DNA from 3 places in the Rhizobium sp. P1_E1 genome. Region 3 is predicted to be linked to each of the others. Evidence: riboswitches for the same ligand, from Rfam matches in the RefSeq annotation. Region 3 holds a riboswitch; each other region holds the start of a gene.
The links. Region 3 has a riboswitch for FMN ahead of AC1D1Z_RS09725 (6,7-dimethyl-8-ribityllumazine synthase). Riboswitches for the same ligand answer to the same signal wherever they lie in the genome.

Region 1 (12,636 bases), on a different contig from region 3:
CTTTCGCTATTCTTGATCGGCGTTCTGTTGGTTGGGGCCTCCGAGGCGCGGCGCCTGCGCCAACTGGCGCAAACAGCGCTTTTCGAAGCGGGCCATGACAGCTTGAGTGGCCTGTTGAACAGACATGGGCTTCTCAACCTGCTGGCAGAGCTGGATAATTCTGGCTCTCCGCCACCCCGGCTCTATTTAGTCGACCTTGATGGCTTCAAGGCCGTCAACGATGCCTGGGGGCATGCGGTGGGGGACGATTTGATCCGGTTGGTTTCGAAGGCGCTGACAGGCTGCCACCCCGAAATCATTGCCGTGGCGCGGCTCGGGGGCGACGAATTTGCGCTGGTACACATCGGTTCTGCCACGTGCGGAGAGATCGAAAAGACGATTTTGGCACTGTTTGCCGAGCCCTTCAAAATCGACGGGCGAACGATCGAAATTGGCGCAAGCATCGGAGCCGCTGCTCGCAACGGCGACGTCCCGCCCCTGGAGCTTCTCCGCAGAGCAGACATGGCCCTCTATCGGGCCAAGGCAAATGGCAGAGGCCAGGCAATCGAATACGATCCCGAGCTGGACCGGGAACGCCAACAGGTCGCCGAACTGGAGGGACTGTTGAAGAGCGCCATCAACAGCGGCGCAATCGAAGCCGTTTTCCAACCTCTCGTCTCGGCTTCGACCGGCGCTGTGACTGGTCTTGAAGCACTGGCGCGCTGGCGAACTGCAACCGGAAACATCAGCCCGGAGATTTTCATTCCTCTTGCCGAGAGGTGCGGCCTCATCGATGCCCTCGGCGTTCACATGCTGAGAACATCGATCGAGCATGCCAAGAGCTGGCCCGATCTGGCATTGTCGGTGAACGTTTCGCCAATCCAGCTCTGCAATCCGGAATTTGCCGCAGAAGTGATCTCGGTCCTGCAGGAGCTTGATTTCAATCCAAACCGCCTGACATTGGAAATCACCGAAGGTGTTCTGATGACCAATCCGGATCAGGCCCGGCGGTCGATAGACCAGCTCAAACGCGTCGGCATTAAGTTCGCGCTCGACGACTTTGGCTGCGGCTACGCAAGCATTGGCGCCTTGCGGCAGTTCGGGTTTGATCGCATGAAGATCGACCGCTCGCTCGTGTGGGCTCTCGACGAAGGTGCAAATGGCGCCGATGTTCTTCGGGCAACCATCTCGCTCGCGACCGCGCTGCGGATTCCGGTTACCGCGGAAGGTATCGAGACTACCCGCCAGGCGGCGATCTTGCGCGATGCCGGCTGCGACCAGCTTCAAGGATATCTGATTGGAAAACCTATGTCGGCATATGACATATCCAGTAAACTGGAAGAAGAGTCAGCCGCATGATGCCGCCAAGATCGTGGCAATATGCTCGGTATTGATGGCTTGTCGCCGGCGTTCCAGCAGAGCGGTGACCGCTGAACACGGCTCCCTTTCATTCGCTGCCCGATGTCCTGACCGTTAACCTGGACCGGTTGCCCTCTGCAGCATTTCAAAAGCCGCGCGTGCTGTGGCGCTTCGCCCCGAGGTGCTTCTCCTCGACGAGCCGACCTCCGCCCTCGACTCGATCTCGACCGCCAAGGTGGAAGAGCTGGTCGCCCAGCTGAAGACGGAGTTCACCATCGTCATCGTCACCCACAACATGCAGCAGGCAAGCCGCATCTCCGATAACACCGCCTTCATGTATCTGGGCGAGCTGGTCGAATACGGCCCGACCGCTGAGATTTTCCAGTCGCCGAAGGTCAAGAGTACGGAAGACTACATTACCGGACGTTACGGTTGATCCTCGCGCGGTGGATCACCTCTGCGAGGGATGGATCACCACTGCAAATCCAGCCGGTCCAGCCCGTGGAAATGGTAGACATCCTTGACCACCGGCGTCTTCGCTAGCCTCAGGCCGGCAAGCCGCTCGAACAGGATCGGCAGCACGACGTTGAGCTCCAGCCGCGCCAGCGGCGCGCCGATGCAGAAATGGATGCCGGCGCCGAAGGAGAGGTTCGCCGCCTCGTTACGATCGGGCCGGAAGGTCAGCGGATCGGTGAATTTTGTCGGGTCGAGATTGGCGGCGGCGAGGATGAGGCTCACCTTGTCGCCGCGCTTGAAGGAGACCCCATCGATTTCCGCAGGCTCCAGCGCCCAGCGCTGGAAGATGTGGACCGGCGCGCAGATGCGCAAGGTTTCCTCGACGGTGCGCTCTGTCGTCGCTTCGTCCCGGAAGAGTTCTGCCGGATCGCAGCCGCTGTCGAGGATGGTACGCACGGAATTGCCGATCTGGTGCACGGTCGCCTCGTGCCCGGCATTGAGCAGCACGATCGTCGTCGACACGAGCTCCTCATCGGTCAGATATTGGCCCTTGTGCTCGGTATGGATCATGTGGGTCAGCAGGTCGTCACGCGGTTCGGCGCGGCGTTCTGTGATGACCGTTTTGACGTAGTCGGAAAATTCCTTCGCCGCCCGCTCGGCCTCCTCCTCCTGCTCGCGCGTGCGGCCGAACATGTACATGCGAACATAGGCGTGCGACCAGGTAAGCAGTTGCGGTCCCATCTCTTCGGGAATGCCGATCATGCGGGCGATCATGGTCACCGGGATGATGTCGGCAAAGGCCGAGAGTAGCTCGACCTCACGCTTCTCCGCGAAACCGTCGATCAGCCGGTTGGCGAGTTCGGCAAGCTCCGGTTTCATCTTCTCGACATGGCGGGAGACGAAGGCGCGGTTGACGAGCGTGCGCAGCCGCGTGTGCTCCGGCGGTTCGAGTTCGAGCAGGGAATAACGTTCCGAGAGATCGAAACTGGCAAGATGCGGCATCGGCTCGGCAAGGCCGAGCTCCTCGCGGCTGGCGATATGCAGGATCTGCCGGCCAAAGCGGCGGTCGCGCAACAGGCCGTTTACATGGTCGTAACCCGTGAAGAACCACTGCTTCTGCTCACTCCAGTAGAAGGTCGGGCAATGGGCGTGAAGTGCGGCATAGACGGCATTCGGGTTGCCGTAGAAGGCCGGATTGCGGCCGTCCAGCGAGACATGGCGGTTGGCGCGGTCGATCGAGAGAAAGGATGGGATCATCATGCCACGACGCTTATCGGATTTGCCGAGCCTCGGAAAGATGCGGGGTGAGGGACCCAGGACTACCCGGCCCGTGACAGCGTACCCATGCGTCGCAGCGCCTCGACCTGGTCGTCGACCGTCGGCACGAGTTCGCCGGCGGTGCCGCTCGGCGTGGCCGGTGCCGGGGCAGCGGCCTCCGCTTCGCCGAAGGTGACCGTGCAGTTGCGGCCGGCCGCCTTCGCCGCATAGAGCGCCCGGTCGGCGGCCGAGATCAGTTTGTCGATATTGGCTTCGATCGAGGAGGCAAGCGCGATGCCGATGCTGACCGTGACCGGGACGATCGCTTCGCCGGTGCTGACGGGAAGGCGGCAGAATTCGGTGCGGATCGCTTCGGCGATCGCCTCGGCTTCCGTCTGGTCCGTGACTGCGGCGAAGGCGGCGAATTCCTCGCCGCCCATGCGGCCGAAAATGTTGTTTGGAATATACTGGCGGGCCATCCGCGCGAATGCGGTCAGCACGGCATCGCCGGATTGGTGGCCGAAACGGTCGTTGACACGCTTGAAATGGTCGAGATCGAAGAGCATCACCGCGACCTGGCGCTGGTCGTCATGGGCCTTTTCCTGGATGCCGTCGAAATAGCCGAGCAGGCCGCGGCGGTTGAGCACGCCGGTCAGCGAATCGGTCAGGGTGAGCGCACGCAGGTGCCGTTCGGAGCGCTCCATGATCAGCCGGCAGGTGAACGCGAAGGCGATGGTCAGCAGGAAGGCGCTGGCCATGGCGGAGGCGCCGCCGAGATTGGTCGCTTCGATATCGCTCGGCAGCGTCAGCGCCATCATCAGCGCTGAGCCGAAGCACAGGCAGCCCTGGATGACGAACACGCCCATCAGCTTGACGCGGGTACGCTCGCGGCGCATGTCGCCGGCGGCGACCGCCATGGCAAGTGCCGTCGCACCTGTCGCTGAAGCAAGGTTATAGAGCACCACCCGGTTTGAATAATCGCTGTTGACCCAGGGCAGGAAGACTCCGGCGAGCCAGATGACCGGCGGCAGCAGCGCCCACCATTCGATCCGCTTGCGGTCGAGCGCCAGAAAACCTGCCACCCAGGCGCTCTGGCCGAGCAGCGCGATGGCATTGCCTGCCTCTATGGAAAGCACGCTGGGGATTTCGCCGCGCAGCGCGACCATCGCAAAGCCAATGCCGGTCAGGAGGAAGCCCAAGCCCCAATAGAGATAGGCCTCGTTCCTGACGTTGTGGCGCCAGGCGACGAACAGCACCAAAGCGAGCGTCATGGCCTCGGAACACCAGATAGCGAGACCTGTAGCAATATTGAACACGGCAGCAACCCCTTGTCTGTCGGTTCTCATCCTTGCCGAGGAAGCTCGCCACTTCCTTAATGTCGCTGCGCTGCGGCATTGTTTCAGGCCGATATCTGCCGGTAGGCTTTCCGTTGGGTAAACGTGTATGAGCACAGTCGAATAGAGTAAGCCTTCCTTCACACTGTCATGGAGAATAGCCGGGGGAGATCGTACCAAGGGCTCGCCGTTAACAGGCGTTTGGGGGAAAGAGCCTACCAGGAGCCGCCTTGCCCCGCCTTCTTAACGTTATCCTCATGCGTGTCTTGAAGAGGAGGGCCGGGACACTCTATGTAGGGGTAAGACATTTTTCTTTGATTCCCGGCGCCGGCCGGCGAGACGTTGACAAAGGACGCACATGAGAAACCCAGTCGATACCGCAATGGCCCTCGTGCCGATGGTCGTGGAACAGACCAACCGCGGTGAACGCTCCTACGACATCTATTCCCGCCTGTTGAAGGAACGCATCATCTTTCTGACGGGTGCCGTCGAAGACCATATGGCGACGCTTGTCTGCGCCCAGCTGCTCTTCCTCGAGGCCGAAAACCCGAAGAAGGAAATCGCCCTCTACATCAATTCGCCCGGCGGCGTCGTCACGGCCGGCATGGCGATCTACGATACGATGCAGTTCATCAAGCCCGCGGTTTCGACGCTCTGCATCGGCCAGGCCGCATCCATGGGCTCGCTACTGCTGGCTGCCGGCCACAAGGACATGCGCTTTGCCACGCCGAATTCCCGCATCATGGTGCACCAGCCCTCGGGCGGCTTCCAGGGCCAGGCTTCGGACATCGAGCGGCACGCCCGCGACATCCTCAAAATGAAGCGCCGCCTGAACGAGGTCTACGTCAAGCACACCGGCCGCACCTACGAAGAAGTTGAAAAGACGCTCGATCGTGACCATTTCATGGATGCGGACGAAGCCCAGAGCTGGGGCGTGATCGACAAGGTTCTGACGTCGCGCCTCGAAATGGAAGGCGAACAGGCCTAGTAATTAATAGGGATGGTGTTTTTGTCGCCACAGTTCTATCCCATTTGTGATTGAACAGGGGCTTTCATACGGCGACGAAGACGCTAATAGTAACTATTAATGCTATGTTGAATTTTTATGACATAGCATTCGGCATTCGAAGGGGAATTCGTTGCCGCCGGAACCCGGACATGATTGGTTGGGCCCGGTTCGTACCCCCTGAAGCCCTTCTCGGCAAAGGCTCCGGAAACGGAGTGCCGCCAGGAGCTGATAGAGTGGACCGCGATTTCGCCTTGAAATGCGGCGTGCTGGAAGGAAAGTGATATGAGCAAGGTCAGCGGCAGCAACGGCGGCGACTCCAAGAACACGCTTTATTGTTCGTTCTGCGGAAAGAGCCAGCACGAAGTCCGGAAACTGATTGCCGGACCGACCGTCTTCATCTGCGATGAATGCGTCGAATTGTGCATGGACATCATCCGCGAGGAGAACAAGTCCTCGATGGTCAAGTCCCGCGACGGCGTTCCGACGCCCCAGGACATCATCAAGGTCCTCGACGAATACGTCATCGGGCAGCGGCAGGCGAAGAAGATCCTGTCGGTCGCCGTTCACAACCATTACAAGCGCCTGGCGCACGCCTCCAAGAACGGCGAAGTCGAGCTGGCGAAGTCGAACATCATGCTCGTCGGCCCGACCGGCTGCGGCAAGACCTATCTTGCCCAGACGCTCGCCCGCATCATCGACGTTCCCTTCACCATGGCTGATGCGACGACGCTGACAGAGGCCGGTTATGTTGGCGAGGATGTCGAAAACATCATCCTGAAGCTCCTGCAGTCGGCCGACTACAACGTCGAGCGTGCGCAGCGCGGCATCGTCTACATCGACGAAGTCGACAAGATTTCGCGCAAGTCCGACAATCCGTCGATCACCCGCGACGTCTCGGGCGAGGGCGTGCAGCAGGCGCTCCTGAAGATCATGGAAGGCACGGTCGCTTCCGTTCCGCCGCAGGGCGGCCGCAAGCATCCTCAGCAGGAATTCCTGCAGGTCGACACGACGAACATCCTGTTCATCTGCGGCGGCGCCTTTGCCGGCCTCGACAAGATCATCTCTGCCCGCGGCGAGAAGACCTCGATCGGCTTCGGTGCGACCGTCAAGTCGCAGGATGACCGCCGCGTCGGTGAGGTCCTGCGCGAACTGGAGCCTGAAGATCTGGTCAAGTTCGGCCTCATCCCTGAGTTCATCGGCCGTCTGCCGGTTCTGGCGACGCTTGAAGACCTCGATGAGGACGCGCTGATCCAGATCCTCTCCGAGCCGAAGAACGCGCTGATCAAGCAGTATCAGCGCCTGTTCGAGATGGAAGACGTGGAACTGAACTTCCACGAGGACGCTCTGCGCGAAATCGCCCGCAAGGCGATCGTGCGCAAGACCGGCGCCCGCGGCCTTCGCTCGATCATGGAGAAGATCCTGCTCGACACGATGTTCGAATTGCCGACGCTGGAAGGCGTGCGCGAGGTCGTCATCTCCGAGGAAGTGGTGCGCGGTTCGGCCCGTCCGCTTTACATCTATGCCGATCGCCAGGAAGAAAAAGCCAACGCTTCGGCGTGAGCTTGGGCTTTCGTGTGATTATTTTGGGGGCTTGCCATAGGCAGGCCCCTTTCTATTTGAAAAACCATGCGAAGCGCTGCTAGTATTTGCCGGTGGGAACCGACATTGCCTTTGCCGATGTTGCGCAAGGGGTAGTGCTTGGCAATCATGCAATGATTCCGTAAGTCTCTTGCTGGCGTTTGTATTTTAGCCGGGTCGGAAGTGGTAAGCGCCGGTCCAGCCACGCGCTTCATAGTGTTGGCGTTCCGTTGTAATAAAGCTGTCACATCCGAGGGACGCGGGCGTTTGCGTGGCTTGAAAAGCGTAGTCAGAACCTCCACTTGTAGCAACAAGTGAGAGTGCCGGCCGGTCCCAAGCGGCCGTGCAGAGAGCCCGGCAACGGGACGATGGAAAGGACATAAAATGACGAAGAAAACGTCTGTAGCGAGCAGCACTGCCTACCCTGTTCTGCCCCTGCGCGACATCGTGGTTTTCCCGCATATGATCGTGCCGCTGTTCGTAGGACGGGAAAAGTCGATCCGTGCGCTCGAAGAGGTCATGGGTTCCGACAAGCAGATCATGCTGGTGACGCAGATCAACGCCAGCGACGACGATCCGGATCCTTCCGCGATCCACAATGTCGGCACCGTGGCGAACGTGTTGCAGCTCTTGAAGCTGCCCGACGGCACCGTGAAGGTTCTGGTCGAAGGCCGCGCCCGCGCCGAGATCGACACCTATACCAGCCGCGAGGATTTCTATGAGGCGCTCGGCCATGTGCTCGAGGAGCCGCATGACGATCCGGTCGAACTGGAAGCTCTGTCGCGTTCGGTCGTCTCCGAATTCGAGAGCTATGTGAAGCTCAACAAGAAGATTTCGCCCGAAGTGGTCGGCGCCGCCAGCCAGATCGACGACTATTCCAAGCTCGCCGATACGGTCGCTTCGCATCTGTCGATCAAGATCACCGAGAAGCAGGAGATGCTGGAGACCACCAGCGTCAAGCAGCGCCTCGAAAAGGCCCTCGGCTTCATGGAAGGCGAGATCTCGGTCCTGCAGGTCGAAAAGCGCATCCGCTCGCGCGTCAAGCGCCAGATGGAGAAGACCCAGCGCGAGTATTACCTCAATGAACAGATGAAGGCGATCCAGAAGGAACTCGGCGACGGCGAGGAAGGCCGCGACGAGATGAGCGAACTGGAAGAGCGCATCTCCAAGACCAAGCTGTCCAAGGAAGCCCGTGAAAAGGCCGATGCGGAACTGAAGAAGCTGCGTCAGATGAGCCCGATGTCGGCGGAAGCCACCGTCGTGCGCAACTATCTGGACTGGCTGCTCGGGATCCCCTGGGGCAAGAAGTCGAAGATCAAGGCCGATCTCAACAATGCCGAGAAGATCCTCGAAGCCGATCACTTCGGTCTCGACAAGGTCAAGGAGCGCATCGTCGAATATCTGGCCGTGCAGGCTCGCGCCACCAAGATCAAGGGCCCGATCCTCTGCCTCGTCGGCCCTCCGGGTGTCGGCAAGACTTCGCTCGCCCAGTCGATCGCCAAGGCGACCGGCCGTGAGTATGTCCGCATGGCGCTTGGCGGCGTTCGTGACGAAGCCGAAATCCGCGGTCACCGCCGCACCTATATCGGCTCGATGCCCGGCAAGGTCATCCAGTCGATGAAGAAGGCGAAGAAGTCCAACCCGCTCTTCCTGCTCGACGAGATCGACAAGCTCGGCCAGGATTATCGCGGCGATCCGTCCTCGGCCCTGCTGGAAGTGCTCGATCCGGCGCAGAACATGACCTTCATGGACCACTATCTGGAAGTCGAATACGACCTGTCGGATGTGATGTTCATCACGACGGCAAATACGCTGAATATTCCAGCGCCCCTGATGGACCGCATGGAGATCATCCGTATCGCCGGCTACACCGAGGATGAAAAGCGCGAAATCGCCAAGCGGCACCTGCTGCCGAAGGCCATCAAGGAACATGCGTTGCAGCCGGAAGAATTCTCGGTCAGCGACGACGCCCTGATGGCGATCAGCCAGCAGTACACCCGCGAAGCCGGCGTCCGCAACTTCGAACGCGAACTGATGAAACTCGCCCGCAAGGCGGTCACCGAGATCATCAAGGGCAAGACGAAGGCCGTTCATGTGACGGCTGCCAACATCTCCGACTACCTGGGCGTCCCGCGCTTCCGCCATGGCGAAGCCGAGGGCGAGGATCAGGTCGGCGTCGTGACCGGTCTTGCCTGGACGGAAGTCGGTGGTGAGCTGCTGACCATCGAAGGCGTGATGATGCCGGGCAAGGGCCGCATGACGGTCACCGGCAATCTGAAGGAAGTCATGAAGGAATCGATCTCGGCAGCGGCCTCCTATGTTCGCTCGCGCGCTGTCGATTTCGGCATCGAGCCGCCGCGCTTCGACAAGAGCGACATCCACGTGCACGTGCCGGAAGGCGCGACGCCGAAGGATGGCCCCTCGGCCGGCGTCGCCATGGCAACCGCGATCGTCTCGATCATGACAGGCATCCCGGTGGATAGGCATGTGGCCATGACCGGTGAAATCACCCTTCGCGGTCGTGTGCTGCCGATCGGTGGTCTCAAGGAAAAGCTGCTCGCAGCGCTTCGCGGCGGCATCAAGAAGGTGCTGATTCCGGAGGAAAACGCCAAGGACCTGGCGGAGATTCCCGATAACGTGAAGAACAACATGGAGATCATCCCGGTATCCCGCATGGGCGAGGTGATCAAGCATGCGCTGATCCGGCGACCGGAGCCGATCGAATGGGACGGCACGGTAGAAACGCCCGTCATCGCAACGGTCGAAGGCCTCGATGAGACAGGCGCAACCATAGCGCATTGAGTGGCCTTTGCCACATTTACGCCCAATTGGGGCAAAACACGCAAAAAGGCTGGCGGAAACGCCAGCCTTTTTTGTGAAAACGTCATGTAGACGCTTGCTTTTCCTTGATTTGCAGGGCTTTTGGGTTTTCGGCGGGCCTGATGAAACCTATTCTGCGCCTAGCTTACTTTTGAGTCGTTTCATACCATTTAGAAAGGGGTGGAAACATGAACAAGAATGAACTCGTGTCCGCAGTAGCCGAAAAGGCAGGGCTGACGAAGTCTGACGCGGCTTCCGCTGTTGACGCGGTTTTCGACGTTGTCCAGGCTGAACTCAAGAACAAGGGCGACATCCGCCTCGCGGGTTTCGGCAGCTTCACCGTTTCTCATCGTGCCGCAACGAAGGGCCGTAATCCGTCGACGGGCGCTGAAGTCGACATTCCGGCTCGCAACGTGCCCAAATTCACGCCTGGCAAGGGCCTGAAGGACGCCGTCAACGGCTGATCTGATATTATCCGTCAGCCGGAAACGAGACCGGTTGTGAAGGATTTGAGAGGGGTTCGGCTTTGCCGGACCCCTTTTGCTTTAGGAACACTCTTGCCGCCGCGCGGGCTTTGATCTACGACATTTCTGTTCTCAGGGCGGGGTGAAACTCCCCACCGGCGGTAAGAGTTTCGGCTCGAGCCCGCGAGCGCCTTCCCTCATGTCCAAGCGGGGGAAGGGTCAGCAGATCCGGTGCGATTCCGGAGCCGACGGTTAAAGTCCGGATGGAAGAGAATGAGTGTTGGCCGTGCGAAGGGCAGGGATCCGCCATGTCGCTCGTGTCCGTGCCTCATGCGTCCTGATTTATGTTGGTCCCTGTTTTGGATGAAAGACATGAATCAGACTTCCCTTGCAGTCTCGCCGTCCCGCGCCGTTGTCGGTGCACTCTGGATGGTGCTTGCCGGCATTGCTTTTTCGCTTCTCAACGTCGTCACCCAATGGCTGACGATGAAGCTTGCCTTTCCCTCGGCGTCGGCAGCCTTCTGGCAATATGGCTTCGCCTTCCTGTTTTCGTTGCCGTTCCTTAAGAGGCTCGGCCTCGCGGCGATGCGCACGCACTATCCCTGGCGTCACCTCGCGCGCGTCGCGCTTGCCGCGCTCGGCGTCGAGGCCTGGGTCGCCGGCCTTGCCGCCGTGCCGATCTGGCAGGCGATCGCACTGGTGATGACCTCGCCCTTCTTCATCATTCTGGGTGCCCGGCTTTTCCTCGGTGAGCGCGTCGGCCCGGCCCGCTGGGCCGCGACGGCGGCGGGTTTCACCGGAGCGATGATCATCCTGCAGCCATGGTCGGACGGCTTTGGCTGGGCGGCACTCCTGCCTGTGCTCTCGGCGATGCTGTGGGGCGCCTCGTCGCTGATCACCAAAAGCCTGACGGGCATTGAACGACCGGAGACGATCACCGTCTGGCTGCTCGTTCTGCTGACCCCGATAAACGGCGGGCTGGCGCTTGCGGCAGGTTTTGCAGTGCCGACGGGCGCAACGCTTGCCCTGTTCTTGCTGGCGGGGCTGCTGACCGCCGCAGCGCAGTATTTCCTGACGCTTGCCTATGCCGCAGCCGATGCCGCCTACGTCCAGCCGTTCGATGATCTCAAGCTGCCGTTGAACGTGCTGGCCGGTTGGCTGTTCTTTGGCTATGCGCCGGCGGGTTACCTTTGGCTGGGAGCAGCTCTCATCCTGTCTGCCTCGCTCTTCATCATGCGAAACGAGATGCGCCGGGAGCGCAAACCAGCCTGATGTGGTCTGGCGCAAAATGTCGCCTCTGTCATGCCTCTGTCATGCCGCTCGCGCAGAAAACTCCTGTTTCGAATGTTCGACACATGGGGGATTTCATGACAATTTCATCGCGCAAGGCAGCGCTCGCTGCCGTGCTTCTCGCATCCGTTGCCTTTCCGGCCGCGGCCGAACCGGTTTTCAATCGCATCGCTTCCTTCCCGGTTGCGCAGAACCTGCCGGCTGACAAGGACAAGCTTTCGGTGAGCTCCGCCGAAATCATCACCGCGACCGACGACGGCAACACGCTGATCTATAGCGACAGCCCGCTCGGCGCGATCGGCTTCATCGACATTACCGATGCCAAGGCTCCGAAGGCCGGCGGCGCGGTGATGATGGACGGCGAGCCGACATCGGTCACCTCGAGCGGCGGCAAGGCGCTCGTTGCCGTCAACACTTCCGAAAACAAGGCGAAGCCCTCGGGCCGTCTCGCCATCGTCGACGTGGCGACCAAGAAGATCGAAAACAGCTGCGATCTCGGCGGCCAGCCGGATTCGATCGCCCTCAACAAGGATAAGACGCTCGGCACCATCGCGATCGAAAACGAGCGCGACGAAAAGGTCAATGACGGCAAGATCCCGCAAATGCCGGCTGGCGACCTCGTCGTCTTCCAGGTCAGGAACGGCACCGTCGATTGCGGCACGATCAAGCACGTGGCGCTGACCGGGCTTGCCGGCGTCGCCCCGGAGGATCCGGAGCCGGAATTCGTCGCCTTCAACAGCCTGAACGAGATTGCTCTGACGCTGCAGGAAAACAATGAGATCGTCATCATCGACGCCAACACGGCTGAAGTGAAGACGCATTTCTCCGCCGGCAGCGTCGATCTCACCGGTATCGACACCAAGCGTGACGGCGCCCTGAAATTCTCGGGCGAAGCCAAAGGCGTGCTGCGCGAACCCGACGCCGTGAAGTGGCTGGACGACAACCGCCTCGTCGTCGCCAATGAAGGCGACTACCAGGGCGGCTCGCGCGGCTTCACCATCTTCGACAAGACGGGCAAGCTTCTCTACGAATCGGGCGCATCCTTCGAACGCGCCGTCGCCCATATCGGCCACTATCCGGAAAGCCGGTC
Region 2 (12,636 bases), on a different contig from region 3:
GATTTTAACAATCTGCTGATGGTCGTTCTCGGAAATCTGGAGCTGCTCGGCAAGCATGTTGCCGGAGATGCCAAGGCGACGCGCCTGGTCGACGGGGCGATTCAGGGTGCGCGGCGCGGGGCGGCGCTGACGCAGCGGCTGCTGGCTTTTGCCAGACAGCAGGATCTGCAGGTCAAGCCGATCGATCTGGCCGAGCTGGTCTCCGGCATGAAAGATCTGCTGCGGCGCTCTGTGGGATCCTCGATCAGCATCGAAACCATCCTGCCGGCAACCCTGCCGCCGGCGCTGGTCGATGCGAACCAGCTCGAACTGGCGCTGCTCAACCTTGCGGTCAATGCCCGCGATGCGATGCCGGATGGCGGGACGCTGTCCATATCGCTGCGTGATGCGCAGGTGGCCGGCGATGACGGCACTCTCGACAAGGGCGCCTATCTTGTGTTGGCGGTGGCCGATAGCGGCACCGGCATGGACGCGGAGACGCTGAAGAAGGCGGTCGATCCGTTTTTCTCGACCAAGGAACTCGGAAAGGGCACGGGCCTCGGCTTATCGATGATCCACGGGCTTGCCGTTCAGCTCAATGGCGCACTTCGTCTGACAAGCGAACTTGGGGTCGGGACGACCGCTGAGTTGTGGCTTCCGGCAACCGAACAGCGCCCCGAGCGGGTGATCGAAGCGGAACTGCCCGTTCCGCAAGCTGCATCCAGACTGAAGATCCTGCTGGTCGATGACGATGCCTTGATCGCCATGAGTTCGGTCGACATGCTTGAAGATCTCGGCCACGAGGTCGTCGAAGCAAACTCCGGCGCGCAGGCGCTGGAACTGATCAGCAGCGGTCAGCATTTCGACCTTGTCATAACCGACTATTCGATGCCTGGTATGACCGGCGCACAGCTTGCCCAGGCCGCAAGGGAGATTTATCCAGCATTGCCGATCGTGCTGGCGACAGGTTACGCCGATCTTCCCGCCGGCACCGATATCGATCTTCCGAGATTGGCAAAGCCCTATGATCAGGCTCAGCTCGCCAAGGAAATCGCCAAGGCGATGGCAAGCGAAACAATTCAGCTTCTCAGGTCCGGCAGTGGTGCACGGGGCTCAGGGCCTCCACTGCCGCGCGTCCTTTCAGGCGCGCAAAGGACGCTGTAACACTTTTAAGCGCTGCATCATTTTGTCCTTAATTCGATTCCGATTTAAGAATTATGCCTTGGCCTGTCCAAGGCCGACGATGCCAGCAATGAAATCGGCGATGGCGCCCGTGTCGTCCAGATCGAAGACCGGCAGGGCCGTATCCGTGACGGCATGATCGGCGGCGATAGCGCAGATATGGGGATCGCTTGGTGCCAACGGTTCACGATTTGCCGCCTCCAGGCGGCGGGCCTCGATCTTCGGGATCGGCTCGCGCTTGTAACCTTCGATCAGCACGAGGTCGCAGGGGGCGAGGCGGGCGAGGATCTCCTCGAACACAGGTTCGGGGGCACCGCGCAGCTCGTGCATGATGGCGTAGCGGGTGCCGGAGACGATGGTGACCTCGTGGGCGCCGGCCTGGCGGTGGCGGTAGCTGTCGGCCCCGACCTTGTCGATGTCGAAATCATGATGGGCGTGCTTGATCGTCGAGATCCTGTAGCCGCGGCGGGTGAACTCCGTCACCAGTCGGACGGCGAGCCCCGTCTTGCCTGAGTTCTTCCAGCCGGCGATGCCGAAGATTTTCGGTGCGGTCATCCGCGAAGGGCCTCCAGCCAGCGTTCCGCCTCGACGAGATCGTCGGGCGTATTGATGTTGAAGAAAGGGTCGAGCAGGCTGGCGCGGGTCGGATGCAGCGGAAACGCCACTTCCGTAACGTCATGCCGTAACAGGAAGTCGCGTACGCGGCGCTTCTCGTCGGTGGTGATCCAGGCTTCGAGATCGGCGGCCAGCGTCACCGGCCACAGCCCGAAGACGGGATGGCTGCGGCCCTCGGAGGCGGCAATGGCGATCTGCGACGGGTGCTCGATCGCTGCCGCCAGCCGGGCGACGAGATCGGCCGGGAAGAACGGGCAATCCACCGAGACGGTGACGACATGGGTGATCGAGGGCAGGCCGGCGGCATAGACCATGGCTGCATGGATGCCGGCCATCGGCCCGGCCTTACCGCGAAAACGGTCAGGAACGACAGGCACGCCCTCGGCGGCGGCATCGGCATTGACGGCAACGAGCGGGGCCTGCTGCGAGAGGCGGGTCAGCACATGGTGGAGCAGGCTCTCGGCCCCGAGCATCACGCCTGCCTTGTCGCGGCCCATGCGCTGCGAGCGGCCGCCGGCCAATACGACGCCTGCTATATCAGATCTGCCAAGCGAGAATTCAGCCATCATCCTTCCTCAGACCGGCGCGCGCGGCGCGGATTCCTGCGCGATCGGCGATACGCGGCGCTTGGCCTCACGATAGAACGTATAGAGGCCGGAGGCGATGACGATCGCAGCGCCGACGAGCGTCCAGCTGTCAGGCACTTCGGCGAAGAAGAGGAAGCCGAGCAGAGAGGAAAAGATCAGGCTGGTATAGCGGAACGGCGCGACGAAGGAGATTTCGCCGGTGCGCATGGCGAGGATAACCGACTGGTAGCCGACGAGCACCAGCACCGATGCGAGCACGAGATGCCCAAGTGCGCTAGCGCTGACCGGCTGCCAGCCGCCGAGCAGCGGGATGAGCAGCGCGCCGAAGAAGGAGGCTGATATGGCGGTGATGACGGTTATCATCAGTGAGGGAATTTCCGGGCTGATGCTCCGGGTGGCGAGATCGCGGCCGGCCGTCGTCAGCACCGCGGCGACGCAGAGCAGGGCGGCGGCGGTGAATCCTTCCGGGCCAGGGCGGATAATGATCATCACGCCGACGAGGCCGACGAGGATCGCCGACCAGCGCCTCCAGCCGACCGGCTCACCGAAGAACAGCGCAGCACCGAAAGTGACGACCAACGGCAGCGACTGCAGGATCGCCGAGGCATTGGCGATCGGCATCATGCCGAGCGCGGTGATATAGGTGACGGCGGAGAGCGTCTCGCAGATGATCCTGAAGATGATCATCGGCTGCAGCATGATGCGCCAGGAGCGCAGCGCGCCCATTTTCCAGGCAATCAGATAGACGAGCAGGCTGGTGAAGAGACCGCGCAGGAACATGATCTCGCCGGCGTTCATATAGGCGATCACCGATTTGGACAGAGCGTCGCTCGCGGAAAAGCCGGCCATTGCCATGCTCATATAGATGGCGCCCTCAGTATTGCGTGACCGCGGCATGAAGAGATTCCCGTTACCTGTGCGCTCCTTTTAGTCGCGAAGATGCATGAAGGGAATCGGATGAATGTCACACCAGGGATAAATCGATGATGCGGTGCACAATGGCGCTGATGTCAACGCAGGCGTGTGGGTGGAAGTCTAGACAAGTGCCTGTTTTATAACGTGAATTCCGATATTTCCGACGCCGCGATCAAGGCGTCGATGAGGACGCGCCGTCGCGTTGCCGGTTCGGCCATAGGCGTTTTTCTCGTCCTGCTCGGGAAACGGGTGGCTGCATCGCCTGATGTTTGAGCATCTCAGGTCTCGCAACAACCCAGGAGAGATCGATATGACACTTCTCAACGACAAGATCGCAATCATCACCGGCGCAAGTTCCGGCATCGGCCGCGCGGCGGCGAAACTCTTTGCACGGCAGGGCGCCAAGCTCGTGGTCACCGGCCGGCGGCAGGACGCGCTCGATGCCATCATCGCGGAAATCGAGGCGGAGGGTGGTCAGGCCGTCGCCATATCAGGCGATGTCAGGGACGAGGCGCTGCAGGCAAGGCTCGTCGAGACGGCAGTTTCGCGTTTCGGCCGGCTCGACATCGCCTTCAACAATGCCGGCATCCTCGGTGAGATGGGGCCGGTCGCCGGGCTGTCGCTGGAGGGCTGGCGCGAGACGATCGAGACCAATCTCACCGCCGCCTTCCTCGGCGCCAAGCACCAGTCGGCGGCGATGGGAAAAGGCGGCGGATCGCTGATCTTCACCTCGACTTTCGTCGGCCACACCGTCGGCATGCCTGGCATGGCCGCCTATGCGGCGAGCAAGGCGGGGCTGATCGGCTTCGTGCAAGTGCTCGCCGCTGAACTCGGAGCGCAGAAGATCCGCGTCAACGCATTGCTTCCCGGCGGCACCGACACACCCGCCAGCATTACCAACGCGCCGGATGCCACGCCGGAGGTGCTCGCCTTCGTGGAGGGGCTGCATGCGCTGAAACGCATGGCGCAACCCGAAGAGATCGCCAATGCGGCGCTTTTCCTCGCCTCCGACATGTCGAGCTTCGTGACCGGCACGGCGATGCTGGCGGATGGTGGGGTTTCGATCAGCCGGACATAGGACCGGCAAGGGAAGGTGCCGTCAGTGTCATCACTGCGGCACGTTCTTTGTTGCGGCGGGCTATGCCGCCGCAACTAAGGCATCGATCAGGCGACTTCGCGTATGTCTCTTTCCGCCTGGCGGTCGAGGTAGGCGACCAGATCCTCGATGGTGACGAGGGGTAGGTTGTGGCGTTCGGCGAAGAGCGTGAGTTCGGGCAGACGGGACATGGTTCCGTCGTCGTTGGCGACTTCGCAGATGACGCCGGCGGGGACCCTTCCGGCGAGGCGGGCGAGATCGACGGCGGCTTCGGTATGGCCGGGGCGGCCGAGCACGCCGCGGGGGTTGGCGCGCAGCGGAAAGATGTGACCGGGGCGGGCGAATTCATCTGGCTTTGCGCGATCGTCGACGAGGGCGCGGACGGTGGCGGCGCGGTCGGCAGCCGAGATGCCCGTCGTCGTGCCCTTGAGATAATCGACCGAGACCGTAAAGGCGGTTTTGTGCGATTCCGTGTTGTTGGGCACCATCAGCGGAATATCGAGCGCATCGAGGCGCTCGCCTTCCATGGCAATGCAGACGAGGCCGCGGGCGTGGGTCATCATGAAGGCGATTGTTTCCGGAGTAACGGCATCGGCCGCGACCACGATATCGCCTTCGTTTTCCCGGTTTTGGTCGTCAACGACGACGACCATCTTGCCGCTGGCAATGGCTGATATGGCATCTTCAATTGTTGCAATAGTCATGCTGTCTGGCCTTTCAAGGGTTATGTCAGCGTACTGACATGGTCTGCTCGGCTCAATCCGTGAGCGAGCCTTCTGCCCTTGGGCGAACAAACGTCAGCCGACTCCGTGATGGAGTGCGACTGCCCGTGTTGTCCTCTTCCATCCGGACTATACCGTCGGCTCCGGCATCTCACCGGATCTGCTGACCTTCCAGCAATTCAAAGTGCTACAGCGTCGTTTGCGCGTCTGAAAGACGCGCGGCGCTGTGGTGCCGGAAGCGCTCGCGGGCTCCAGGATTGCTCCTGATACCGCCGGTGGGGAATTGCACCCCGCCCTGAGAACATTTCAAAGATAGGATCAAAAACAGGCGGATGGCAAGGTCACTCGACCGGGCAAAAATGCAAAGCTGCCCTAACGCCGATGGACACACTGTTCACATGGAGGCGACGACCGGCTCGCCTTCCGTGCTTCGTTGGTGGTTTGATCCTTCCATGCATGTCGTTGTCCCAAACCACTGCGCACTTTTAGGCGACATGCATCAGGACATGATCAGGCCGCCGTCGACATTGATCGTCTGGCCGGTGATATAGGCGGCGTCATCGCTGGCGAGGAAGGTGACCAGGCCGGCGACATCCTCTCCGGAGCCGGCCCGTTTCATCGGGATGCCCGCGACCCATTCCTTCATCAGTTCGCCGGGGGCGTAGTTGCCGAGCAGCTTGCCCCAGGCCTGGTCGTTATAGGCCCACATGTCGGTCTCGATGATGCCGGGGCAGAAGGCGTTGACGGTGATCTTCTCGGTCGCGACTTCCTTGGCCAGGCTCTGGGTGATGCCGACGACGCCCATCTTCGAGGCGGCGTAATGCGGGGTGTAGATGAAGCCATCGCGGGCCTGGCCGGAAGCGGTGTTGATAATGCGGCCGCCGCGCTTGTGCTTGCGCATTCTTGATATCGCCTCCTGAGCGCAGAGGAAAACGCCTTTGGTGTTGACGGCCATCACCTTGTCCCACTCGTTTTCGGTCAGGTCCTCGACCCGGGCGATGGTAATGACGCCGGCATTCTGGATCGAGACGTCGACCGAGCCGAATTCCTTCTCGGCGGCATCGTAGAGGGCCTTGACGCTTGCCTTGTCGGTAACGTCGCCGATGAAGGAGATCGCCTTGCCGCCTTCGGCCCGGATCTGTTCGGCAACGCCGTGGACCAGCTCCTCGTTGGCCGAAACGACGAGATTGGCGCCTTCGCGCGCAAAGCGTCTGGCGATGGCAGCGCCGATGCCGCGGCTGCCTCCCGTGATCACGACCGTCTTATCTTCGAAGCGTTTCATGCTCTTTCCTTCCCGGTAAACAGCAAATCTGGGCGTGACCTGCCCTGCGATGATTATTGGAGCTCAAGCGGTTGCCGAGATAGTCTTGGCGAATTCAGGCAGTCTTGGGCGCCGTCCGTTCGACAGCCCGTTCGATCGGCGTGAAGGGCGGGCAGACGACGATATCGCACGCCGTCTTGCCCGTTATTCCCTTCAGCGCCTCGATCTCAGCTAGGGAGGAAGCGAGACCGTTCATTATCCAATTGCCGGCAATGAGCTTTCGCCTCGCCATCACCAGCAGCAGAAACCGCCGTCGACGAGAAGATCGACGCCGGTCACGAAGCTTGCCGCATTCGACAGCAAGAACACTGCCGGGCCAACCATCTCGTCCACCGCTGCCATTCGCTGCATTGGCGTTTGCTCTTCGAAGAGCTTGGTCTGATGAACCATCTCCGGACGGGTGTTCATGGGCGTTGCCGTGTATCCGGGGGAGATGGTGTTGACGCGAATGCCGCGGTCGACCCATTCCATCGCCATAGACTTCGACATATGGATCACGCCCGCCTTGGAGGCGTTATAGTGCGCTTGGCTCAGTCCTCGGTTTACGATCACACCCGACATGGAAGCGATGTTGACGATGGAGCCGCGTCCATTCTTCAGCATGGCGCGAGCCTCTGCCTGGCAGGAAAGAAAGACGCCTTTCAGGTTGATATCCATCAACGTCTGATATTGGTCCTCCTCCATCTCTTCCGCTGCGTTCGCGTTAGCGATGCCCGCCGCGTTGACTGCAAGTGTCAATGCGCCGAGATCTGCCTCGGTCCGTGCTATTGCCTCTCCAAGGGAAGACTTGCTCGTGACATCAGCCGCGATCTGGATCGAACGGCGGCCAGCGGCGCGAATATGTTCAGCCGTCCTGGCCAGCCCGTCGTCGGTTCGACGGTCGAGTAACGCCACGTCGGCGCCGCACTGTGCAAGGCCGATGGCAATGCGCTGCCCGATGCCGCTGCCGGCTCCGGTAACGATGGCAACCTGGCCGCTGAGATCGAAAAGCTTCGGGGCGTTCAGAGTGATGTCGGACACCGCTCTTCCTTTCTCTGTCTGTTTAGATGGTGGCTAGCTCCATGACCGAAACGTCATTTGCCTGGTCACGATTGAGAATGCCTGCCTGTTTGCCTTGCGCAAGCACGAGAATGCGATTGGAGACGCCGAGAACTTCCTCGAGGTCCGAGCTTACGACGATGACCGCCACGCCCCGTTTGGCAAGATTGACGATGATGTCGTAGATGCCCGCTCGGGCGCCGACGTCGATGCCTCTCGTCGGTTCGTCGAGTACGACGACCTTAGGATCGCGCATCAGCCATTTCGCGATGACGACCTTCTGCTGGTTGCCGCCGGACAGGTCCGAGGCATATTGCTCCGCACGGCCCTTTACGCCGAACTTGGCAACTGCCTTCTCCGCAAACGAGCGCTTGACGCGCGGCGTAATCCAACGCCCGCCCAGCTTGTCAAGATTGGCGTATATAATGTTCTCGCCGATCCGGTGCCCGACAACCAAGCCTTGCTCCTTGCGGTCTTCCGGGACCATCACGATGCCCTTGGCGATCGCGTCCGCCGGATCGCGCAGCCTGAGTTCTTCGCCTTCCAGCTTGATCGAACCTGCACTGATTGGGTCCGCGCCCGAAATGGCGCGGACAAGTTCCGTGCGGCCGGCGCCGACCAATCCGGCGATCCCGAGAATTTCCCCGGCGCGCACATCGAAGGTAACGTCACGGAATGAGTTGTCCGGCGAGCTCAGCCCGGACACCTGGAGTACTGGATGGTCTGTCGGAACCGGCAGGGCAGGGAACAAGCGGTCAAGTGGGCGTCCAACCATGCTCTCGACGATCGTTCGCACCGGTGTCGCGCTGTCGGAGAATTCCTGCACGCGCTCGCCATCGCGAAGAACGACGATCCGGTCGGTTATTCGCTTGATCTCTTCCATGCGGTGGGAAATGTAGACGATGCCGACACCCTCTGACCGAAGCTTTCTAACCTGTTCGAAAAGAGCTTCCGTCTCCGCGCCGCCAAGGGCGGCTGTCGGCTCATCGAGGATCAGGAGCTTTGCGTTGAGAGCCAGCGCCTTGGCGATCTCGATGAGTTGTTGATTTGCTGTGGAAAGGCCGGCGACTGTCCGCGTTGCGGGTATGTGAAGGTTCAAGCGAGCGAGCTGGTCCTGGGCTCGGCGAACCATTTGGGGACGATCGACGACGCCGTTCTTCATCGGCCAGCGTCCGATGAAGACGTTTTCCGCGATCGACAGTTGCGGCAGAAGCTGCAGCTCCTGGTGGATCAGGACAACGCCCTTGTCGATCGCTTCCCTTGGGGTGGCTGGGGCATAAGGCTGCCCCAGCCAGGTCATTGATCCTTCAGACGGTGTGCGGGACCCGGCGATGATGCCCGATAGCGTTGACTTGCCCGCTCCGTTTTCACCGAGAAGTGCAACCACTTCGCCCGGATAGACGTCCAAGCTGACATTCTTCAGAACCTGGAGCGGCCCATACCACTTGGATATGCCCCTCAGGGAAAGAACTGGATCAGTCATGGCACACCTCCTCAAGACCTCAACTTCATTACGGATGGTTGGCGATGAAGCCTGCGACGTTTTCTTTGGTTGTCAGCGTGGCATCCATGAGCTGGACCGGCGGCACCTTTTCTCCGGCGACAAGCTTGGCGGCGTTTTCAACCGCGTCGCGGCCCATCTTCTGCGTCTGCTGGGTCGCAGTTACGTTGAAGACGCCTTTGCTGAGCGCTTCGAGAGCTGCGGTGTCACCATCGAAGCCGCCAACCACGATCTTCTGGGAAGGATTGGCGACCTTGATCGCCTGTGCGGCGCCAAGGGCGAGGCCGTCGGCCTGGGCGAACACGATCGAAACGTCCGGATTTGCCTGCAGCATATTCTGCATGATCTGGAATCCTTCGTCCTGGCTCCAGATGTTCGAGAACTGCTCGGCGACAACCTTGACATCAGGATATGCCTTGAGAGATTCAGCGCAGCCCTTCGAACGATCGACTTCCGGCGTCGTGCCCTTCTGGCCGTGGATGATGACCATCTTCCCCTTGCCGCCGGCTTCCTTCAGGATGTAGTCGCACACGGCCTTGGCAGACGCGACGGAATCCGTTGCAAGGAATGTATCGCCGGGTGCTCCCTCGGCGTTGCGGTCAACGTTCACGACCGGAATACCAGCGTTCTTCGCGAGCTTGACCGGAACGGTCGCAGCGGCCGCACCTGCCGGAATGTAGATCAGCGCGTCGATTTTCTGGGTCAGGAGGTCCTGAATCTGATTGACCTGTGTCGGCCCGTCGCCTTTTGCGTCGACCGTGATGACTTCGATGCCGCGCTTCTTGGCTTCGGCTTCGACCGATTGCTTGATCTGGTTGAAGAAGTTTGCCTGAAGGTTGGCAACGGCCAAGCCGAGCTTCTTCAGTTCCGCCGCGTGTACGGGGCCGAGCATGAGGCCGAGCAGTGCAGCAGACGCGAGCATGGTGCGCGCTATTTTCATTGTATTTCCTCCGTTGTTTGATGGAACCCTCGGGTATGTCCTCCCCCTCGGGGTATTGATCCGCCCCAAACCCTTGGAGCGGAATTCCAGGCCCGCCGACGCGGCGGACCCCGTTCGTCAGGCGCGACGCCGACGAATAGTCTCCGCGCCGACCGCGAGCACGATGACGATGCCGATGATCACTTGCTGCAGGAAGGGCGAGACGTTGAGAAGATTGAGCCCGTTGCGAAGGACGCCGATGATAAGAACACCGATAAGTGTTCCTCCGATACCGCCCGCGCCCCCCGAGAGTGAAGTCCCGCCGATGACGACCGCAGCGATGGTGTCCAACTCATAGCCCAGACCACTGGACGGCTGGACGGAGTCCAGCCTGGCGGCGAGTACGATGCCTGCGAGCCCCGCAAGGACTGAACTTGCGACGTAGACGCCAATCGTCACGAGCGGGACGTTGATACCCGCCAGCCGAGCGACTTCCGGATTTCCTCCCACCGCGTAGAGCATGCGACCTTCGGACCGGAAGTGCAGGAAAAGCCACGCCGCAAGAACAACCGCCAGCATGAGAAACACAGTGGCGGTCAACACGCCGAAATGGCGATCGATTGCCAGCATCATGAACCAGTCGGGGAATCCCACGATCTGCTGGCCGTCCGTGATCATATTTGCGACGCCGCGAGCCGCGGACATCATTGCAAGAGTGGCAATAAACGCTGGAACCCTGAACTGCGTCACCAGTAGTCCGACGATCAGCCCCGAAACGCCCGATGCGACCAGAGCAAAAGCGATCCCGACCGGCAGCGGTAGGCCGGCGACATTCGCAGTCCAGCCCATGACCATCATCGCAAGAGCCAGTGCCGAGCCGACGGAGAGATCGATGCCGCCGATCAGAATGACAAAGGTCATTCCGACGGCCATGATGCCGAGAACCGTGATCTGATCGAGGATGTTGAGGCCGTTCCGAACCGACAGAAACGTGTCGGTGCTGACGCTCAGAAAGACGCAAAGCGCGAGCAGCCCCACGAGTGGGCCGGTGGCGCCCTTGAGCTTGCTCAACCAGGCGCCGGACGAAAGCCTGTGTTCATTGATATCAAGCGCCACCATTGTTCCTCCCTATGCGTAGGCTGATCGCTAATTCGTTCGAAGAATAAATATTCACCGATGCTGGAAAATTCATTAACAAGTTGCCTTTCGGCTGTCAATAGGATTTTCTGGGCTTGCAACTGCCGGTGCACCGCTTAAGGGGCTTGACTAATCGGTGTCTTGTGCAAAAATATTGATAACTGAATATTTATGCATGAGAGGAATCCATGAATACGACAGAACTCGAGCGGGTCGCTCGCGAGATCCGATTGCGCGATCTCCAGGCGGTCTTTGAAGCGGGCGCCGGCCATATTGGCGGGGAGATGTCGGTTATCGACATTTTGACTGCCCTCTATTTTCGTGTGCTGAATGTTTGGCCCGATCAGCCGAAGCACCCCGACCGCGACAGGTTCGTTCTTTCGAAGGGACATACTGCATGCGCTCTGTATGTGACGCTCGCAAAACGTGGCTTCATCCCGGAGGAAGAGATTTCCACCTTTTTGCAGCCGCATTCGAGGCTGAACGGGCATCCAAATTGCAACAAGGTCCCTGGCGTCGAAACGAATACCGGGCCGCTCGGCCACGGTCTTCCAGTTGCAATAGGAATGGCAAAAGCCGCCAAGCTCTCGGGCGCAAAATATCACACTTACGTCGTCACCGGCGACGGTGAGATGCAGGAGGGCTCCAACTGGGAAGCGATCATGGCGGCCGCGCAGTTCAAGCTCGATAACTTGACGCTGGTCATCGACCACAACAGGTTCCAGCAGGGCGCGGCCCTGGCGGAAACCAACGATCTCGCCCCGCTTCGTCCGAAGCTTGAAGCTTTCGATTGGGAAGTCACCGAGATCAATGGGAACAATATGAGCGAAGTCGTTTCAGCCCTCGAACAACGGGCATCGAGGCCGCATTGCATCGTCGCCCACACCAACAAGGGGCATGGAATCTCGTTCATGCAAGACCGAGTCGACTGGCACCACAAGGTACCGAGCAAGGAACAATACGAAATCGCATTGGCAGAATTGTCGGAGGCACTGTAATGAACGCGCCAATAAACGCACCCAAGCTCTACGATTGCCGCGACGCATTCGCCACTACGCTTGAGCGGCTGGCAGCCGAAAACGAAACAATCGTTGCCGTCTGCAACGACTCCGTGGGTTCCTCCAAACTCGGCGGCTTCAAGGCGAAGTTTGCAGAGCGCCTCGTCAATGTCGGTATCGCCGAGCAGAACATGGTGGGGGTTGGAGCAGGCCTCGCCAATGGCGGACGCCTTCCGTTCGTGTGCGCCGCCGCTCCGTTTCTAACGGGACGGTCGCTGGAGCAGATCAAGGCCGATATTTCGTATTCGAATGCCAACGTCAAGCTGGTCGGCATTTCTTCTGGAATGGCGTATGGCGAACTCGGCCCGACCCATCACTCGATCGAGGACTTCGCCTGGACGCGGGTTCTGCCTAATCTCCCGGTCATTGCGCCTTGTGACCGCATCGAAACAGCTGCTGCGGTTGAGTGGGCCGCGGCCTACAAAGGCCCCTGTTTCCTGCGCCTGTCTCGCGTGGGTGTGCCTGATCTCCTTCCGGAGGGTCACAAGTTCGAACTTGGCAAGGCAAACCTCCTTCGCCAGGGTTTTGACGTCACCCTTATCGCAAACGGCACTTTGACTCATCGA
Region 3 (6,181 bases):
GAAGGCGAGATCGAGATCCAGCCCTTCGCCCTCAACCTCGCTTGCCGGCACCGAGGTGAGCTCGTGCCTGGCGCGCCACCAGCGGTCGCGCCGCGAAGCATGCGGCGCTTCCTCGATGAATCCGTACTGGGCGAGCTGACGCAGGTGATAGCTGGTCGCGCCGCTATTCAGCCCGAGCCGCGCCGCAAGCTGCGTCGCGGTGGCGGGGCCATCGAGCCTGAGCATGCCGAGCATGCGCAGCCGGACAGGATGCGTCAGCGCCTTCAGCGCGGTTGGATCGGGCACGACACGGCTGAGGGTGCGGGGTGCGGTGACGGATTGAGCAGGCTGCGGGCGCGGATTTTTCATGCCGGAAGCCTACTATTGCAAAGATATCTTTGCAAAGCTTTCTTTGCATAAATGCAACTGCCCTGTCCGCAGCTCAATCCTCAGGCAGGGTGAAGACCGCGCAAGGGTCGGCGATGCCACGCAAGGTGTGCTCTCCGAGCGGCATCAGTGCCGTCGCCGTATTCGCCGCAACCGCGCCCGAGATCAGCACGCTTCGGCCGAGCGGCTTACACAGCCCTTCCAGCCGGCTGACCAGATTGACGGCGGGGCCGATGGCCGTAAAGTCCAACCGGTCGGCAGCACCAATATTGCCCCACAGGATCTCGCCAAAATGCAATGCTGCGCCGAAGGGCAGCAGCGCCAGCCCCTGCGCCTGGCGCACCTGATCGAGATGGGCCATGCCGGCGCGGCTGGCGGCGACCGCGCGCAGTGCTGCCTCGCAGGCCTCGCAATCCCCTCGAGCGGCGTCGCCCTCGCTCGACGTAGCCGTGACCGGAAAGATCGCCAGCACGCCGTCGCCGATGAACTTCAGCACCTCGCCCCCGAAGGCATGCACGGCGCCGGCGACGCGGTCGAACCAGGCATCCAGTGCGGTGATCATCACGTGAGGCTCGGTCACTTCGGAGAGCGCGGTGAAGTCGCGCAGATCGGCGCAGAGAAGGGCTGCGCGGATGGTCTCGCCGGTGCCGCGGGCAAGGGCGCCGGCCTGCACCCGGGCGGCGCTGCGGCGGCCGAGATAGGCTTCAAGCAGCGCGGCCTTCGCCTCCCGCGCCGCCAAGGCGGCGAGCGGCGCTCCAGCAAAACGCGCGACCTCGTGCAGCAGGCCAGCCTCAGCCGGGCCGAATGCACCGGCCCCCGCCCCATTGGCGATACCCGCCCAGCCGAGCACCGGTCTGTCAGATATCTGATTGTCCTGTACAGGCCCGATCCTATCCTCCCATACCGGTCCCAACCCGGCCAGCCACTCGCGCCCGGCCTCACTCTGCGGAGCCGCGGCGAAGGCCAACGCCTCGATGACAGCACCGGTCTCGGCCCGCCACAGCCAGGTGCGCCGCGCGATGATCGGATGCGGCACCGAAAGCGTCAGCGCGCCACCGGAAAGCGGCAGGCCATCGGCCAGCAGCCGGCGCCCGAGTTCGGCCAGAAACCGTTCGGGACCAGGCGAGGCGCCGGCCTCGTCAATCAGCCAGGCAAGGGGGGACGGCAGATCCATGGCTTAACATCGCACGCTCACCGGGGCGGCCGCAAGGACATCCCCGGAGTGACCGCTTGCGGTCATCCCCGGGTTCGAAAAAGGACGTCCGCTCCCTGTCGAAAGCCATTCGCCACGGTGGAAAACAAAAAATAAACACTTTAAACTTGCGCGACTTTGATTCCATTATAGGGCCGTTCGTCATCGTGTGATTGAGGGGTACGATGGGCACGATATTCTGGCCGAAAGATCCGCTGGATGGGAATGACATGACGCTGCTGACGTCGATCCTTCGGCGATGGTGCGAAAGGTATCAGGTCGAGCTGACGGCGGAGGAGAGCAGCCGCAAGGCGAAAGAACTCGTCGAATGGTTCGAATTCGGCGTCAAGGATCCCATCGAGCTCGAGGAATTGATCGACGACAAGCACTGGCTCGTCGGCAGGATCTGACCCTCTCGGGCAAATCGGGAGAACGCTGGCTGTCAGCGTCGGCGAAGCTGTTTCATTAGAAAAGGCCGGGCGAAAATCGCTCCGGCCTTCATCCATTACATCTAAGCGAGACCTTTAGTCGTCATCCCGCCAACGCCGGTCGCGATCCCAGCGCCTCTCATGGCGCCAGCGCGGGCCATCATCCCAATCCCGGTGACGCCGCTCCCAGCCCCAGCGGGGCGGACCACCGTAGAAAGCTACCGGCGGCGGGCGTCTCCAGTTTCGCCGGCATTCGCCCCAGCGCGTCAGATGCCAGCCGCGACCGCAGGCGTAGTCGACCTTTGTGACATTGCTCTGGACATTGATTGTCCCCATCGGCGTCGCCTCAGCTGTGCCGATCGAGAGGCCGCCAACGAGCAAGGCGGCCGCGATAGAAAGCGCTTTCATCGAGAACTCCATTTTCAATCCAGCCGTCCCCACTTTATGGCCGCTAAATTGAACTGGAGATGAACTGCGCGTTCATGTTTGGCGCTGGAGCATGATGCCGAAAAGTGTGAGCGGTTTTCGGACGACCTTATGCTCTAACTCTTTAATTTAGAACAGGATTCAGACTTTGGGCCGATCCAGCCTAAAATCATCCTGTTCTGGCAGCGCGCGATGTCGAAGGTGGAAACGCTGGGCTACGTCCTGCCGTAAAATGGGTCGGGACCTGGACTACGCCCGGCGGCGACTTCGGTCAGCCGCCCGAGGTAATGCGCCCAGCCTTCCGCATGGCCGGCGCATTGATCGGCGCTGGGCAGGCCGCTATGGGTGAGCCGCAACAGCGTTCCGCCCCCCTGCTCGATCAGATCGATCTCGACCAGGCTCGACCCCGGCGGCACCACCTCGCTGCCGTCCCAGCCGAAGCTGTAGGCAAGGCGATGAACCGGCACCACTTCACGAAACGAGCCGCGCGCAAAGCGGGCGCCGGTGACGTTGACGAGATAGAGTCCGCCGGGCTGCGGCTCGACCTGCGCTTCCGTTCCCATCCAGCGCAGGATCTTCTCCGGATCGGTCATCAGCGCAAACACCGCGGCCGGCGGCGCCGCGATATGCGCCTCGCGGTGAACGACGAAAAATTCTGGCATCACTCTCTCCCATGGTTGTCACGGCCCCGCCCAGGCGGAGACAGCGCGTCCTGTCTTGTCGTGGTATTTCTGACCTAGATGTCCTCACAGAGAGCATGTAGGCGCATGCCCCTCCTCCGCAAGAGGGATTGCCGGTCGCCATCGACGAACGAGCGAAATCGCCGCTTGGGGAGCTCTGATCCAGCTCCGGCCGCGAAAGCATTTCGACCTATTGCCAGCCCGCCGCCTTCCCCCTATTGTTCGTGCCGTTCTCAGGGCGGGGTGAAAGTCCCTACCGGCGGTATGCAATTTTGATTGCGAGCCCGCGAGCGCCTTCTCAGGAAGGGTCAGCAGATCAGGTGAGATGCCTGAGCCGACGGTCATAGTCCGGATGAAAGAGAACGTGCGTTCCTGCCGCCCTTGCGGCTGTCGGGGACGTTCGTGATCGCCTTGGGTGATGTGTCTGTTCGCCAAAGGAGATTACCGTGACACCCACCCGCTACGCCTTCGTCAAAGCCAGCTGGCACGCCGACATCGTCGACCGCGCCCTTGATGGCTTCTACCAGCTCGTTCCGCCCGAGCAGGTCGACGTGTTCGATGTTCCCGGCGCATTCGAGATGCCGCTGCTTTCCCGCGATCTTGCGGCAACCGGGCGTTACGGCGCCGTCATTGCCGCCGCCTTCGTCGTCGACGGCGGAATCTACCGCCACGAATTTGTCGCCCAGGCCGTCGTCGATGGGCTGATGCGCGCCGGCATGGATACGGGCGTGCCGGTGCTGTCGGTGTCGTTGACGCCGCACCAGTATCAGGAAACCGAGCATCACAAGCAGATCTACCGCGCGCACTTCGTCGAGAAAGGCCGTGAAGCGGCAAAGGCAGCTCTGACGATCGGCAAAACCCGCGCCGCTCTTGCCGCGTAGTCAGCGGTTCGACGAACAGAAGACGGCGGGAACAGTCCCGCCGCTTCGATACAACTCCGCTACACGGCCAAACCAGACAGAATAATTGATTCGACGGCCTCACCGCACTGTGGTCCACTGGCCACTGACATGTATCGCCATTCTTAACGCATCCAAAACCCCAAGGAGCTGAAGATGAGCAATGCAATGCGCAGTGAAACCCCCATTGAGACCCCGAGAACACAGCCCGTCGACACCAAGCTCGAGGTGGTCGTCATCCCCGTTTCCGACGTCGATCGCGCCAAACGCTTTTACGACGGCCTGGGCTGGCGGCTCGACGCCGACTTCGCCAATGATGCCGATTTCCGTGTAATCCAGTTTACCCCGCCCGGCTCCGGCTGCGCGATCATCTTCGGCAAGAACGTCACCGCCGCGGCCCCCGGTTCCGCCCAGGGGCTCTACCTGATCGTCTCCGACATCGAGGCCGCTCGCCGCGATCTCATCGCCCGCGGCATCGAGGTCAGCGAAGTGTTCCATGACGCTGCCGGCGTCTATGCCGGCAAGGACGAACCCTATCTGTTCGGCCGCCTGCGGATCGCCGGCCGCGATCCCGATCATCGCAGCTATCGCTCCTTCGCCTCATTCAAGGATCCCGACGGCAACGGCTGGCTGTTCCAGGAAGTCACCACGCGGCTGCCGGGGCGCATCGACGCCGACGAGACGAAATTCACGACGTCGACCGAGCTTGCGTCAGCACTCCGCCGTGCGGCAACTGCCCATGGTGAACACGAGAAGCGAAACGGCGGCAAGCACGACGAAGGCTGGCCGGACTGGTACGCCGAATACATGGTCAGCGAACAGGCCGGCAAGCAGCTTCCCTTGTAGGCAAAGGCGGCAACATCCTCTGAGAAGCAAGGGCATTTCGGTATGGCGCGCGCCATACCGAAATGTTTTATCGTGTCTATGCCTCGTCAGGTCGAGGATCGCGATCCGCCAGAAGCTGTCATTGAGATGCGGAAGAGATCTGCGACGTTATCCAATCGGAAAATGCGAGCATGGCTGCCGTTGGCGGCCTTGATTGAAGTCGAGTCAGCCAATAGCTGCCCAATGATATGGTCGTGGGAAAAGGTTGTAATATAGCCCCTGATGACAGATGCCTGGAAAACATCGACGGCGGCGCCAGAGCAATTCCCAATCCTTGCATGGCCGCCTCCATCATGGCGAGGGAAGAGTCAAAAACGATCCCTGCGTTGACCTGTGCCGCCGGCGGAACATCCGCGGCCTCGAACCAGGTACTCCACTCGTCGGCCCTATAGCTCCGCAAAAGCGTCGCTTCGGCAAGATCTGCGGGCGATCTTAAACGGTCTGCCAGTCTGGGGGTGCACAGAGGCGAAAGCGGAGCGTCGAACAGACGCAGTGCTTCTGTGCCGTGCCAGGAGCCGCTGCCGAAGCGAATGGCAAAATGCAGCCCCTCAGCGGCCATATCGACGCGATTATTGTTTGTCGAAATGCGCACGTCGATGAATGGATGCTGCTGTTGAAAATCCGGAAACCTTGGCAATAACCAGCCGACAGCAAAGGTTCCAACCACGCCCAAAAACAGCAATTCCCGAACTTGCCCGGCTTCAATCCTGTCCAGCGTGATTGCCATTTGATCGAAGGAATTGGTCAACGTTGGCAAAAGAGCTTCACCTTCCGCGGTGATTTTCAAACCCTTTGGGAGGCGCTGGAAAAGCGCAACGCCCAATCGCTTCTCCAGGCTTTTGACCTGCTGGCTTACGGCGGCCTGAGTAACGCAAAGTTCGATTGCGGCGCGGGTGAAGCTGAGATGTCTCGCCGAAGCTTCGAAGGCTCTCAAGCCATTCAAAGGGAGGAATTGCCGAACCATCTTAGCCCTAGATTTTCTTGTATCTCCTCCGAGATATCATCGTTTGCTGCCGCAAAACAGTGCCATTAAATGCCGTCCTCATGCGCCTTTGCGCTGATTGAACCGCGTCTGGAGGATGAAAAAATGAAGCTTGATTGGATAGGAATTCTATCAGCCGCCCTGGTCGCGACATGCATTTCCTCAAATGGCTTTGCGGCTGACGAGATGAAACTGCAAGCCATCTCGGACAACGCGATCAAACCGATCATGGATAAATACGGCATCCCGGGCATGGCCGTTGCCATTACCGTTGACGGAGAGGACCACATCTTCAACTACGGCGTCGTGTCGAAGGACACCGA

Region 1: another riboswitch for FMN. It lies ahead of ribN (riboflavin transporter RibN); the one in region 3 lies ahead of AC1D1Z_RS09725 (6,7-dimethyl-8-ribityllumazine synthase).
Region 2: another riboswitch for FMN. It lies ahead of ribB (3,4-dihydroxy-2-butanone-4-phosphate synthase); the one in region 3 lies ahead of AC1D1Z_RS09725 (6,7-dimethyl-8-ribityllumazine synthase).

The regions. Positions count from the first base shown of each region.
Region 1 covers NZ_JBFUAY010000012.1:71,281-83,916, reverse strand. The annotation lists gene AC1D1Z_RS07565 (bifunctional diguanylate cyclase/phosphodiesterase) at 1-1,338, shown strand, start outside; partial or broken gene AC1D1Z_RS07560 (phosphate ABC transporter ATP-binding protein) at 1,493-1,774, shown strand; gene AC1D1Z_RS07555 (cytochrome P450) at 1,810-3,054, opposite strand; gene AC1D1Z_RS07550 (GGDEF domain-containing protein) at 3,114-4,529, opposite strand; gene clpP (ATP-dependent Clp endopeptidase proteolytic subunit ClpP) at 4,744-5,373, shown strand; gene clpX (ATP-dependent Clp protease ATP-binding subunit ClpX) at 5,677-6,954, shown strand; gene lon (endopeptidase La) at 7,357-9,774, shown strand; gene hupB (DNA-binding protein HupB) at 9,981-10,256, shown strand; FMN riboswitch at 10,381-10,535, shown strand; gene ribN (riboflavin transporter RibN) at 10,620-11,528, shown strand; gene AC1D1Z_RS07520 (esterase-like activity of phytase family protein) at 11,612-12,636, shown strand, end outside.
Region 2 covers NZ_JBFUAY010000052.1:7,162-19,797, reverse strand. The annotation lists gene AC1D1Z_RS18610 (ATP-binding protein) at 1-1,143, shown strand, start outside; gene mobB (molybdopterin-guanine dinucleotide biosynthesis protein B) at 1,195-1,716, opposite strand; gene mobA (molybdenum cofactor guanylyltransferase MobA) at 1,713-2,342, opposite strand; gene AC1D1Z_RS18595 (DMT family transporter) at 2,352-3,260, opposite strand; gene AC1D1Z_RS18590 (SDR family oxidoreductase) at 3,589-4,356, shown strand; gene ribB (3,4-dihydroxy-2-butanone-4-phosphate synthase) at 4,443-5,078, opposite strand; FMN riboswitch at 5,205-5,403, opposite strand; gene AC1D1Z_RS18580 (glucose 1-dehydrogenase) at 5,596-6,378, opposite strand; gene AC1D1Z_RS18575 (hypothetical protein) at 6,473-6,613, opposite strand; gene AC1D1Z_RS18570 (SDR family oxidoreductase) at 6,649-7,437, opposite strand; gene AC1D1Z_RS18565 (sugar ABC transporter ATP-binding protein) at 7,460-8,938, opposite strand; gene AC1D1Z_RS18560 (sugar ABC transporter substrate-binding protein) at 8,967-9,896, opposite strand; gene AC1D1Z_RS18555 (ABC transporter permease) at 10,014-10,994, opposite strand; gene AC1D1Z_RS18550 (transketolase) at 11,201-12,010, shown strand; gene AC1D1Z_RS18545 (transketolase family protein) at 12,010-12,636, shown strand, end outside.
Region 3 covers NZ_JBFUAY010000018.1:15,011-21,191, reverse strand. The annotation lists gene AC1D1Z_RS09750 (winged helix-turn-helix domain-containing protein) at 1-348, opposite strand, end outside; gene AC1D1Z_RS09745 (adenylate/guanylate cyclase domain-containing protein) at 422-1,540, opposite strand; gene AC1D1Z_RS09740 (hypothetical protein) at 1,744-1,968, shown strand; gene AC1D1Z_RS09735 (GCG_CRPN prefix-to-repeats domain-containing protein) at 2,083-2,394, opposite strand; gene AC1D1Z_RS09730 (SRPBCC family protein) at 2,628-3,074, opposite strand; FMN riboswitch at 3,318-3,460, shown strand; gene AC1D1Z_RS09725 (6,7-dimethyl-8-ribityllumazine synthase) at 3,539-3,973, shown strand; gene AC1D1Z_RS09720 (VOC family protein) at 4,148-4,837, shown strand; gene AC1D1Z_RS09715 (LysR family transcriptional regulator) at 4,956-5,840, opposite strand; gene ampC (class C beta-lactamase) at 5,964-6,181, shown strand, end outside.